DNA from 2 places in the Pseudomonas sp. GOM7 genome. Region 1 is predicted to be linked to the other one. Evidence: riboswitches for the same ligand, from Rfam matches in the RefSeq annotation. Region 1 holds a riboswitch; the other holds the start of a gene.
What was found. Region 1 has a riboswitch for cobalamin ahead of cobG (precorrin-3B synthase). Riboswitches for the same ligand answer to the same signal wherever they lie in the genome.
Positions count from the first base shown of each region.

Region 2: another riboswitch for cobalamin. It lies ahead of OU800_RS19965 (energy-coupling factor ABC transporter permease); the one in region 1 lies ahead of cobG (precorrin-3B synthase).

Region 1 covers NZ_CP113519.1:5,374,326-5,379,737, forward strand. The annotation lists gene OU800_RS23875 ((2Fe-2S) ferredoxin domain-containing protein) at 1-463, opposite strand, end outside; gene OU800_RS23880 (cobalt-precorrin-6A reductase) at 569-1,297, opposite strand; gene cbiE (precorrin-6y C5,15-methyltransferase (decarboxylating) subunit CbiE) at 1,294-2,496, opposite strand; cobalamin riboswitch at 2,553-2,747, shown strand; gene cobG (precorrin-3B synthase) at 2,845-4,158, shown strand; gene OU800_RS23895 (precorrin-8X methylmutase) at 4,151-4,777, shown strand; gene OU800_RS23900 (precorrin-2 C(20)-methyltransferase) at 4,774-5,412, shown strand, end outside.
Region 2 covers NZ_CP113519.1:4,499,393-4,504,804, reverse strand. The annotation lists gene OU800_RS19975 (acyl-CoA dehydrogenase family protein) at 1-1,297, shown strand, start outside; gene OU800_RS19970 (carbonic anhydrase) at 1,531-2,274, opposite strand; cobalamin riboswitch at 2,598-2,801, shown strand; gene OU800_RS19965 (energy-coupling factor ABC transporter permease) at 2,841-3,524, shown strand; gene amn (AMP nucleosidase) at 3,625-5,097, shown strand; gene OU800_RS19955 (threonine dehydratase) at 5,202-5,412, opposite strand, start outside.

The sequences.
Region 1 (5,412 bases):
TCCACAGGCCCAGCGCGCCCTTGCGCGTGCAGCGTGGGCCGTTGCACAGCAGCAGGCGCTGCGCATGCGGCGGAATCTGCGACCAGGCGTGGTGCTCAGGCACGGGCGGCACGTCGCTACAGGGCAGATGCGTTTCGCGATGCTCCAGCAGCACGCTGAGGCCATCGAGCCATGCATCTTCCATGGCCGTGCAGACCACGAACACCTGCGCCCCGTCACCGCGCTCGGCGATGCGTTCGCGCAGCCAGTCGCGGTGAGCGGCATCGGCGCGCGGCTCCAGATCCACCACCAGCACGGGCCGTGGCGCATCGATGATGGCCTGCCAGAAACCCTCCTGCTCCGTGTCGTGCAGATGTGCTTCACCCAGCAGCGCGGCGATGCGTGCCTGCAAGCGCTCGGACGTGGCGCCACGCCCCAGGCCGGGGCCGATGAACAGGATGCGGGCGTAGGGGGCTTGGCTCATGAGGGTCTCCAAAAGGGCCGGCAGTCTAGCAGCGCGTGTAGCGTGTAGGGTGGACGTCGCTTTTCACGTCCACCAAAGCGGTGGATCGATAAAGCGCGATCCACCCTACGCGGCTAATTCGACTAGCGCCTCCCACAGGGAATCCAGTTCCGCGAACTGGCGCGTGACCACCGGCAACTCGGGCCGACGCAGCAGCAGCACCGGCAAGCCCAGCTCGCGCGCCACCTGCAGCTTGGGTTCGGTGGAAGCGCTGCCGCTGTTCTTGCTCACCAGCACGTCGCAGCGGATGCGGGCGAACAGCGCGCGTTCCTCGTCCAGGGAGAACGGCCCGCGCGCACCGATGATCTCGGCGCGCGGTGGTGCCGGCTCGGTCTGCAGGCAGCGCACCGTCCAGTGCTGGTGTTCGGGGATCTCGTGCAAGTGCGCCAGCGGCTCGCGCCCGGAGGTGAAGAATGGCCGTTGGAACGGCACCAGCGCGCGGGTCAACTCACCCCAGCCGTCCACCTCGCGCCAGTCGTCATCCGCGCCGGGCTGCCAGCCAGGGCGACGCAGCGCCCAGCAGGGCACGCCCGCCACTTCTGCAGCGCGGGCGGCGTTATGGCTGATCTGTGCGGCGTAGGGGTGGGTCAGATCCAGCAGCAGCTCGATGCCTTCATCGGCGATAAAGGCGGCCAGCCCTTCGGCGCCGCCGAAACCGCCGACGCGCACGCGGCAGGCCAGGTCATCCGGCACGCGTCCCAGACCGGCCAGGCTGTACACCGTCTCCGGCCCCAGCCGACGCGCCAGGCGCAGCGCCTCGGTGGTGCCACCGAGCAACAGGATGCGCACACTCACGGCTTGCGCACCATCAGCAGGGTGATCGGCAGCGCCGCACGCCAGGTGTCGAAGCCGCCCAGAGGCTGCGCCTGCGCCACGCTCAAGCGCAACAGTTCACCACCCTGGCGTTCACGGAAGGCCACCAGCGCCGCCTCGCTCTGAAGGGTCACGGCATTGGCCAGCAGGCGCCCACCCGGCTTGAGCGCGGCCCAGCAGTCATCCAGCACGCCGGGCACGGTAACGCCACCGCCGATAAAGATGGCATCCGGCGCCGGCAGCCCGACCAGCGCCTCGGGCGCATGCCCGGCGACCAGTTGCAGCCCGGGTACGCCAAGGGTGTCGCGGTTATGGCGGATATGCGCCTGGCGCCCTTCATTGGCCTCGATGGCGATGGCGCGGCAGGCCGGGTGCGCGCGCATCCATTCGATGCCGATGGAGCCACAACCGGCGCCGACGTCCCAGAGCAACTGGCCGGGCAGCGGCGCCAGGCGCGCCAGGGTGACCGCGCGCACGTCACGCTTGGTCAGTTGCCCGTCGTGGCGGTAGGCCTCGTCCGGCAGGCCGCAGGTCGGCGGCAGCAGTTGCGCACCGGCGTCGGCCAGGCATTCCACGGCCAGCAGATTGAGGTCGGCGCCGCGCGGCAGGCTCCAGCTTTCGGCCAGGCCCTCGATGCGCCGCTCATCCGGCCCACCGAGGTGTTCCAGCAGGCTCAGGCGACTGGCGCCGAAACCGCGCGCACGCAGTGCTTCAGCGACCTGCGCGGGCGTCTCGCCATCGGCGCTCAATACCAGCAGACGCACGCCGGGAAACAGCTTGCCGTTAAGCGTGGCCAGCGGCCGCCCCACCAGCGACAGCACCTCCACCTCCTGCAGCGGCCAACCCAGGCGCGCCACAGCCAGTGACACAGAAGAAGGAGCCGGCAGCACCAACAGCTCATCGGCCGGCACCTGACGCGCCAGACTGGCGCCGACGCCGTAGAACATCGGGTCGCCACTGGCCAGCACGCAAACCGCCTCACCACGCCGCGTCAGTAGCGGCTCAAGGTCGAAGGGGCTGGGCCAGGTTTCCCGCGCACCGCTGATGCACGGCGGCAGCAGCGCCAGTTGCCGTGGCGCACCGACAATGCGCGTGGCTGCCAGCAGGGCACGGCGCGCGGCCTTGCCGAGGCCGGGATAGCCGTCTTCGCCGATGCCCACCAGGGTCAACCAGGGTTTCATCCGATGTCCTCGCACAGGCCCGACGGAGCGCCTGTCCGCGCTCCGGGCAAAGCGGGCATAATACAGCCTTCGTCGGTGCCCTTGAGTCCATACGACTCAGCAGCGGGCCTAAGAGGGAACACGGTAAAACCGTGGCTGCCCCCGCAACTGTAAACAGCGAGTCTGCCGCAACCGCGCCACTGGATTCCCGGGAAGGCCGCGACGGACCAAGACCTGTCAGCCAGGAGACCTGCCGACGAACGCTGGTCGCGAGTGCCAACATCGGGCGGGGTGTACCGATGCCATGGAATCCCCCCGTGGGTGGATTTCGCTGGTTCGGTCGCCGCGTCGTTAGCCACAGGTGACCCTTTGCCCACATCCGTCCGCCCTTCCGCCTGCCCTGGCCTGCTGCGCATCGTCCCCGCGCTGGATGGCGGCATCTGCCGCATCAAGCTGCCCGGCGGTGTGCTGCGCAGCGCCCAGGCGCGGGCAATTGCCCAGGCGGCACGGCAGTGCGCCAGCGGCGTGCTGGAGCTGACCAATCGCAGCAACCTGCAGATCCGTGGCGTGCTGCCCGGCCAGGAAAGCGCGCTGATCGATGCCCTACTCGGTGCCGGGCTCGGCCCGCGGGTGGCAGCCGCCGATGATGTGCGCAACCTGCTGCTAAGCCCCGCCGCTGGCCTCGACCCGCACATGCGGATGGACGTGCGCCCGCTGGCTGGCCAGTTGCTCGACCTGCTGCAGGACACCCCGGCGCTGCATGCCCTGTCGCCCAAGTTCGCCCTGCAACTGGACGGCGGCGAAGCCCTGGCCATGCGCGAACACCCGCACGACCTATGGCTGGCCGCCGAAGGCGACCAGCATCTGCTGCTGGGTCTGGCCGGTTGCCCTGTCGACCACCCTCTGGCGCGCTTCGAGGCGAGCCAGGCGGTCGAGCTGGTGCGCCAGCTTCTGCTGCTGTTTCTCGAACTGGCCACGCCCGAGCAGTCACGCATGCGCCAGTTACTGGCACAGATCCCGGCCAGCGGGCTGTTGCAACGCCTGCAGACGCGTCTGGATTTTCCCCTGCAGCTAGCACCGACCAATTGGCAGCCTGCCGCGACGATCAGCCGCTCGCCGGCAGGTATTTATCCACAGGCGCAGAGCGGCCTGTGTATGGTCGCCGCTGGCGCGCAACTGGGGCGGCTGCATGCCGAACAACTGCTGGCGCTGGCCCAACTGAGCGAACAACAGGGTGATGGCGAACTGCGCCTGACGCCCTGGCAGGGTGTGCTGCTAGGCAATGTTACGGAGGAAAACTCCGACGAATTGCTGGCCGCACTAGGCGATCTGGGCTTGCTGATTCACGGCGACGAGCCGCTGCTAGGCCTGGTCGCCTGCACCGGCTCGGTCGCCTGCGCACGCGGCCTAGCCGACAGCAAGCACCACGCTCTGCACCTGGCCGAGCTGCTACGCGCAAGCAGCGCCCGCCCACAGGTGCACCTCAGCGCCTGCCCACGCAGTTGCGCCAGCGCCCGCGTGCAGCCCTACACCCTGCTGGCCAGCACGCCCGACCATTACCAGCTCTACCAACGCACGCCCGAGGCGCCCGGTTTCGGCCGCCTGCTGGCGCCGGCCATGACCATCGACGAGGCCGGCGCCTGGCTCGCCCGCCACCACCCCGCAGGAACACCCGATGCTTGATTACATCCGCGACGGCCAGGAAATCTACCGCCGCTCCTTCGCCACCATCCGCGCCGAGGCCAACCTGGCTGGCATCCCCGCCGATCTGGAAAAGCTCGCCGTGCGGGTGATCCACGCCTGCGGCATGGTGGATGTGGTGGAGGATCTGCGCTTCTCCCCCGGCGCGGGCGCCGCTGGCCGCGCCGCCCTGCTGGCCGGCGCGCCGATCCTCTGCGATGCGCGCATGGTCGCCGAGGGCATCACCCGCCCGCGCCTGCCGGCGAACAACCAGGTGATCTGCACCCTGCATGACGCTGGCGTGCCGGAGCTGGCCCGCGAAGTCGGCAACACCCGCTCGGCGGTAGCCCTGGAGCACTGGCGCGAACACCTGGAAGGCAGCGTGGTGGTGATCGGCAATGCCCCTACCGCGCTGTTCTACCTGCTGGAGATGCTCGACGCCGGCGCGCCCAAACCAGCGCTGATCATCGGCATGCCGGTGGGCTTTATCGGCGCGGCGGAATCCAAGGACGCCCTGGCCGCAGACAGCCGCGGCGTGCCCTACGTGATCGTGCGGGGCCGGCGCGGCGGCAGCGCCATGGCGGTGGCGGCGGTCAACGCCCTCGCCTCGGAGGTGGAATGATGGCTGGCCGTCTGCTCGGTCTCGGCGTCGGCCCCGGCGACCCTGAGCTGCTTACCCTCAAGGCCCTGCGCCTGCTCAAAAGCGCGCCAGTGGTGGCCTATTTCGTGGCCAAGGCCAAGCACAACGCCGGCCAGGGCGGTAACGCCTTCGGCATCATCGAGGCGCACCTGGACGCCGCCCAGCAACGTCTGCCGCTGGTCTACCCGGTGACCACCGAAAAGCTCGCCCCGCCGCTGTCCTACGAGGATGTGATCGCCGACTTCTACGACACCTGCGCCGAGCAGATCGCCCGGTTGCTGGATGCCGGCCAGGACGTGGCGGTGATCTGCGAAGGCGATCCGTTCTTCTACGGCTCCTACATGTACCTGCACGACCGCCTGGCCGACCGCTACCAGGTGGAGGTGGTACCGGGCGTGTGCTCCATGCTCGGCTGCGCCTCGGTGCTCGGCACGCCGCTGGTATACCGCAACCAGAGCTTGAGCGTGCTGTCCGGCGTGCTGCCGGAAGAGGAGCTGGAGCAGCGCCTGCGCGATGCCGAGGCAGCCGTGGTGATGAAACTGGGGCGCAACTTCGACAAGGTACGCCGCGTGCTGCGCAAGCTCGGCCTGGATGGCCGCGCCCATTACGTCGAGCGC
Region 2 (5,412 bases), 870 kb from region 1:
ACGCGCCGGCCTCACCTACATGCACAGCCAGGCCGAGGCGGCCAGTGGCTGCCCGCTGACCATGACCTTCGCCGCCGTGCCGGCCATCCGCCTGCAGCCCAACGTGGCTGAGCAGTGGCTGCCGAAGATCCTGGCCACCGAGTACGACCCGCGTAACCTGCCGATGGAGCAGAAAGCCGGGGTCACCATCGGTATGGCCATGACCGAGAAACAGGGCGGCACCGACGTGCGCGCCAACACCACCCGCGCCTATCCCATCGGCATCGGTGGGCCGGGGCAGGGCTACGAACTGGTCGGGCACAAATGGTTCTGCTCGGCGCCGATGTGCGATGCCTTCCTCACCCTGGCCTACACCGACAAGGGCCTCTCCTGCTTCCTGCTGCCGCGTCACCGCCCGGACGGCACGCGCAACGCCTTCTACATCCAGCGTCTGAAGAACAAGCTGGGCAACTGGGCCAATGCCTCCAGCGAAGTGGAATATCGCGGTGCATTCGCCTGGATGCTCGGCGAGGAAGGGCGTGGCGTACCCACCATCATCGAAATGGTGGCCATGACCCGCTTTGACTGCATGGTTGGCTCCAGTGGCCTGATGCGCCAGGCGTTGACCCAGGCCGCGCACCACTGCGCACACCGCCAGGTGGGCGGCAAGCGGCTGGCCGACCAGCCGCTGATGCAGAACGTGCTCGCTGACCTGGCGCTGGAAAGCGAAGCCGCGCTGGCGCTGTGCATGCGCATGGGCCGCGCGCTCGATCACCTGCATGACGAACAGGAAGACAAGTTCGCCCGCCTGGTCACCGCCGTGGGCAAGTACTGGATCTGCAAGCGCGCGCCGGAAATGATCTATGAAGCCAGCGAATGCATGGGCGGCGCCGGTTACGTCGAGGAAACCATCATGCCGCGCCTGTACCGCGAGGCGCCGGTCAACTCCATCTGGGAAGGCTCGGGTAACGTGCAATGCCTGGACGTGCTGCGTGCGCTGTCCAAGGAGCCCGGCGTGCTCGATGCCTTGTTCGCCGAACTGGGCGACGGTCATGGCGATGCCCGCCTCAAGGCCCATATCCAGCGCCTGAAAGCCGACTTCGCCGACACCGCCGACATCCAGTATCGCGCCCGCCAGCTCACCGAAGACATGGCTGTGGCATTGCAGGCCAAACTGCTGCTGGAGGCCGGCAACAGCGTGGTGAGCGATGCCTTTATCGCCAGCCGCCTGGAAGGCCGTGGCCGTGTCTACGGCACCTTGCCGCGTGGTGTCGATGTCGAGGCGCTGCTGGCGCGTAGCACGCCGCATCTGCTTTGATGCCGGAGCGCTCTTTAACAGGGAAAAGTTGGTAGATTTTTAGCGGCTGATTTTTCCCTTTCGGAACAGTTGATTACGCTAAGTGTGTTCCCCGCGTGAGCGAGGTTGAACCAATCAGGTAATGCTCAACCCGGAGCGTGGAGGCGTGTTTCTCACGCCGAAGTAGCCAGGGGCTCAGGTCAAGTCCGCGATGATGCGATGCACCGGTCATTCAGCCGGTGCATCAGAGCGTTTCAGTCTTCGCTCTCCAGGACGGCTCGCCCATTGAGCGCCTGGATCGGGCGGGCGTTCTTCGCGTACAGGTGCTGGAACTGCGCCAGTTGTTCGTGGGACAGCTCGACTGGCTGTTTAAGTACGCGCCATTGCACGTCTTCACTGCATGGCGGGGTGGTCAGCGAGCCGGCGAAGGCGTAGTAGCCCTGTTGCTGCGGGAGTACGGTTTGTGGCGCGAAGTTGCTTGCCAACTCGACTTTTTCCCCTGCCTTGTCCGGCATGGCCTTGAACACTGAGTCCAGTGCCTGGTTTTTCGCCCCTTCCTTGAACAGCACAGCCACGACCGCCAAATGACCATCGGTAGACTGGTGAACGAAGTGCGCCACCATCGGGAAGCCCTTGCCTGCGATGTGCTCTTCGCTGGGGGTGTGGAAATGAAATTGCACCAGGCGGTAGGGTTTGCCGTCGATCTCGATGCCGCCAGCATTGCTCAGATTCACCTGCACGGTGTGACCATTATTCACCACTTCGGCTGGGCTGGCCTGGTAGTCGAAGGCAATGCGAGGCAGCGATGCGCGGGTTGCATGGCTGATGTCGATCGGCGATTGCGCATGGCCGAGCGCGCAGGTTTCGTAGCCTGGATCCAATTGTGCCCAGTGTTCGGGGCCTTCCTTGCCTTTGTAGCTCCAGTGCGGTTGCTGTTCGGTTGCCATGGCGCCGGTTGTGAACAGAGCTGTTAACGCAACGATCAGGGTCTTCTTCATGTGCGCTCTCGTTACTGGATGAGGGTTCTAAAGGCCCGCGTGGCCCGTAGCCGGTGCGAGTTCGGAAATACTACGCATGGCTTGTAATAAAAAGTTACATCCGCATGGGCGTGGTGTGACGCAGCGCTTATCCGCGGCAGCTTCGGCTGCGTTCAAGACAGTATCCGTTCAGGTGCTAGGCGTTTTGGCAACGGGAGCATCTCGGAGCCTCGCGTAGCTAGCAGGCGTATGGGGGAAAGCTCGGATTGCCGAAGAAGCACATCGCACAGGGCTGAGGTGGGCGGTGCCTTGAACGCGAGTACTGTCTTTTGCCCAAGCTGCGGAGTAAGGTTGCCAGCGATGGTTCCTCCGTGCCCCGGCGCGTGTGGATGAAAAGGGAACAGGGTGCGGCGAATCTCGCCAATGCCCTGGCTGCCCCCGCAACTGTAAACGGCGAACGATGCCCTTCATGCCACTGACTGCGGTCGGGAAGGCGGGCGGAGTACCAAGCCGTGAGCCAGGAGACCTGCCATCGAACCCATCGATCCTCCAACTCGTCGCGCGGTGGGCGCGGCCAAGGAACTTGCATGCATATCGAACCGGGCGTCGTCGAAGGCGCCAAGATCTTCCTCAGTTACGCAACGGCAGTCGGCGCTTTCGGCCTGACGGCCAAACTGGCGCGCGATGCCATTCGCGACAATGGCGGGGCGGCTGCCCTGGCCCTGCGCAGCCTGCTGACCACCGCGTTGGTGTTCTGCTTCTTCGAGGTGTTGCCGCACCATCCCGTGGGCGTTTCCGAGGTGCACCTGATCCTCGGCTCCACCCTGCTGTTGCTGTTCGGTGCGGGTGCCACCGCCATAGGCCTGGCCGCTGGGCTGCTGTTGCAGGGCCTGCTGTTCGCCCCGTTCGATCTGCCGCAGTACGGCATGAATGTCACCACCCTGCTGGTGCCGCTGTGGGCCATCAGCGTGCTGGCCAAGCGCATCGTTGCGCCAGGCACCGCCTATGTCGACCTTTCCTACAAGCAGGCGCTGGCACTGTCGACTGCCTATCAGGGTGGCATCGTCGCCTGGGTCGGCTTCTGGGCCTTCTACGGCCACGGCTTCACCAGCGACAACCTGGCAGCCGTGGGCAGCTTCGGCCTGGCCTATATGAGCGTGATCCTGGTCGAGCCATTGATCGACCTGGGTGTGCTGGCCGGGGCCAAGGCGCTGGCGCGTTTCAGCCAGGGGCCGCTGTTCAACGTGCGTTTGCATCAGGCGGCGGCCTGATGAGGGGGCGCGGCGGCCGAATTCTTCGGTCGCCGCGCTATGTTTTGCCGCGAGGTTGCAGGCAAGATAGGGGCGTTCGTTCAGTCAGGAATACGCCCACGTGAAAGTCTGTTCCGATGATTTCGTCGTTGTTCACACCCCCGAAGAGGCGGTCGACCGCCTGGCCGCGTTGTATGAGGAAGCTACCGGCGCTCTGAGCCAGGCCCTCAAGCGCTATCTCAAGGCGCGCGTGCGCCCGGATGCCGACGAGCACTGCCTGTTCCGTTATCCCGAATTGCGCCTGGCCTACCTGTGTCAGGGCGAGGTGCCGACCACCGTGCGCGCCTATGCCAAGATTCAGGTGCCGGGCATCTACGCCATCACCGTGACCCAGCCGGCGGCCTTCCGCAAATACCTGCTGGAGCAACTGCGCCCGCTGATGAACGACTTCACCCTGCGCGTCGAGGTCGGCCGCAGCCAGCAGAATATCCCCTATCCCTACGTAGTGGAGGGCGGTGACGAGCTGGCCGGCAGTGGCGTGACCGCCGCCGAACTGGCGCGGGTATTCCCCAGCACCGATCTGTCTGCTGCCACCGACGGCACCGCCGATGGCCTGTACGACTGGGAGAACATCGACCCGCTGCCGCTGGCGCTGTTCGACGCGGCACGCACCGACTTCTCGCTCAAGCGCATCCAGCACTACACCGGCAGCGACTGGCGTCATGTGCAGCCGTGGATTCTGCTGACCAACTACCACCGCTACGTCGACCAGTTCATCCGCCATGGCCTGGACATGCTGCAGGGCGACTCGCGTTTCACCCGCATGGTGCTACCGGGCAACGTGGTGGTCGAGCGCGGCATGGCCGAAGGCGAGATGCAGGCGATCATCGAGAACGTGGTCTGGCATCGTTACCAGATGCCGGCCTATCACCTGCAGGCCGCCGACGGCCACGGCATCACCCTGGTCAATATCGGCGTTGGCCCGTCCAACGCCAAGAACATCACCGACCACCTGGCCGTGCTGCGCCCGCACTGCTGGCTGATGATCGGCCACTGCGGCGGCCTGCGTCAGTCGCAGACCATCGGTGACTACGTGCTGGCCCACGCCTATATGCGCCGCGATGGCATTCTCGACCGCGTGCTGCCGCCGAATATCCCGCTGCCGGCGCTGGCCGAGGTGCAGCAGGCGTTGCAGGAGGCCGCCAAGCTGGTCACCGGCGAACAGGGCGACGATCTGAAGAAGCGCCTGCGTACCGGCACCGTGCTGACCTACGACGACCGCAACTGGGAACTGCGCTGGGCGCAGGAACGGCCATTGATCAACCTGTCGCGGGCGGTGGCGGTGGACATGGAGAGCGGCACCATCGCCGCCCAGGGCTATCGCCTGCGGGTGCCCTACGGCACGCTGCTGTGCGTGTCGGACAAACCCCTGCACAGCGAGATCAAGCTGCCCGGCGCGGCCGGCGCCTTCTACGAGCGCGCGGTGACCCAGCACCTGCATATCGGCATCGCCGCGCTGGAGCTGATGCGCAGCCAGCTCAATTCGTTGCATTCGCGCAAGCTGCGCAGCTTCGACGAGCCGCCGTTCCGCTGATGGGCAATCCAGTGGTGAAGGCTTGAACGGGGTCAGCAGGTTGCTGTTTGCCAGTGGTGCGCACAGCGCACCCTACACATTCAGCCACCGCTGGTAGGCGTAGCTCAGGCTGCTGCCGGGGTTTCGTCGCGCAGCAGTTCGGCCAGGGCCTGGCGGTCGATATTGGCGCCGCTGAGCACCACGGCCACGCGCTGGCCGGCGTTGGCTTCGCGCTCCTGCATCATGGCGGCGAGGGCGGCAGCGCCGGCACCTTCGGCGAGGTTGTGGGTGTCTTCGTGGTAGGCGCGGATGGCGGCGCGAATTTCCTCATCATCG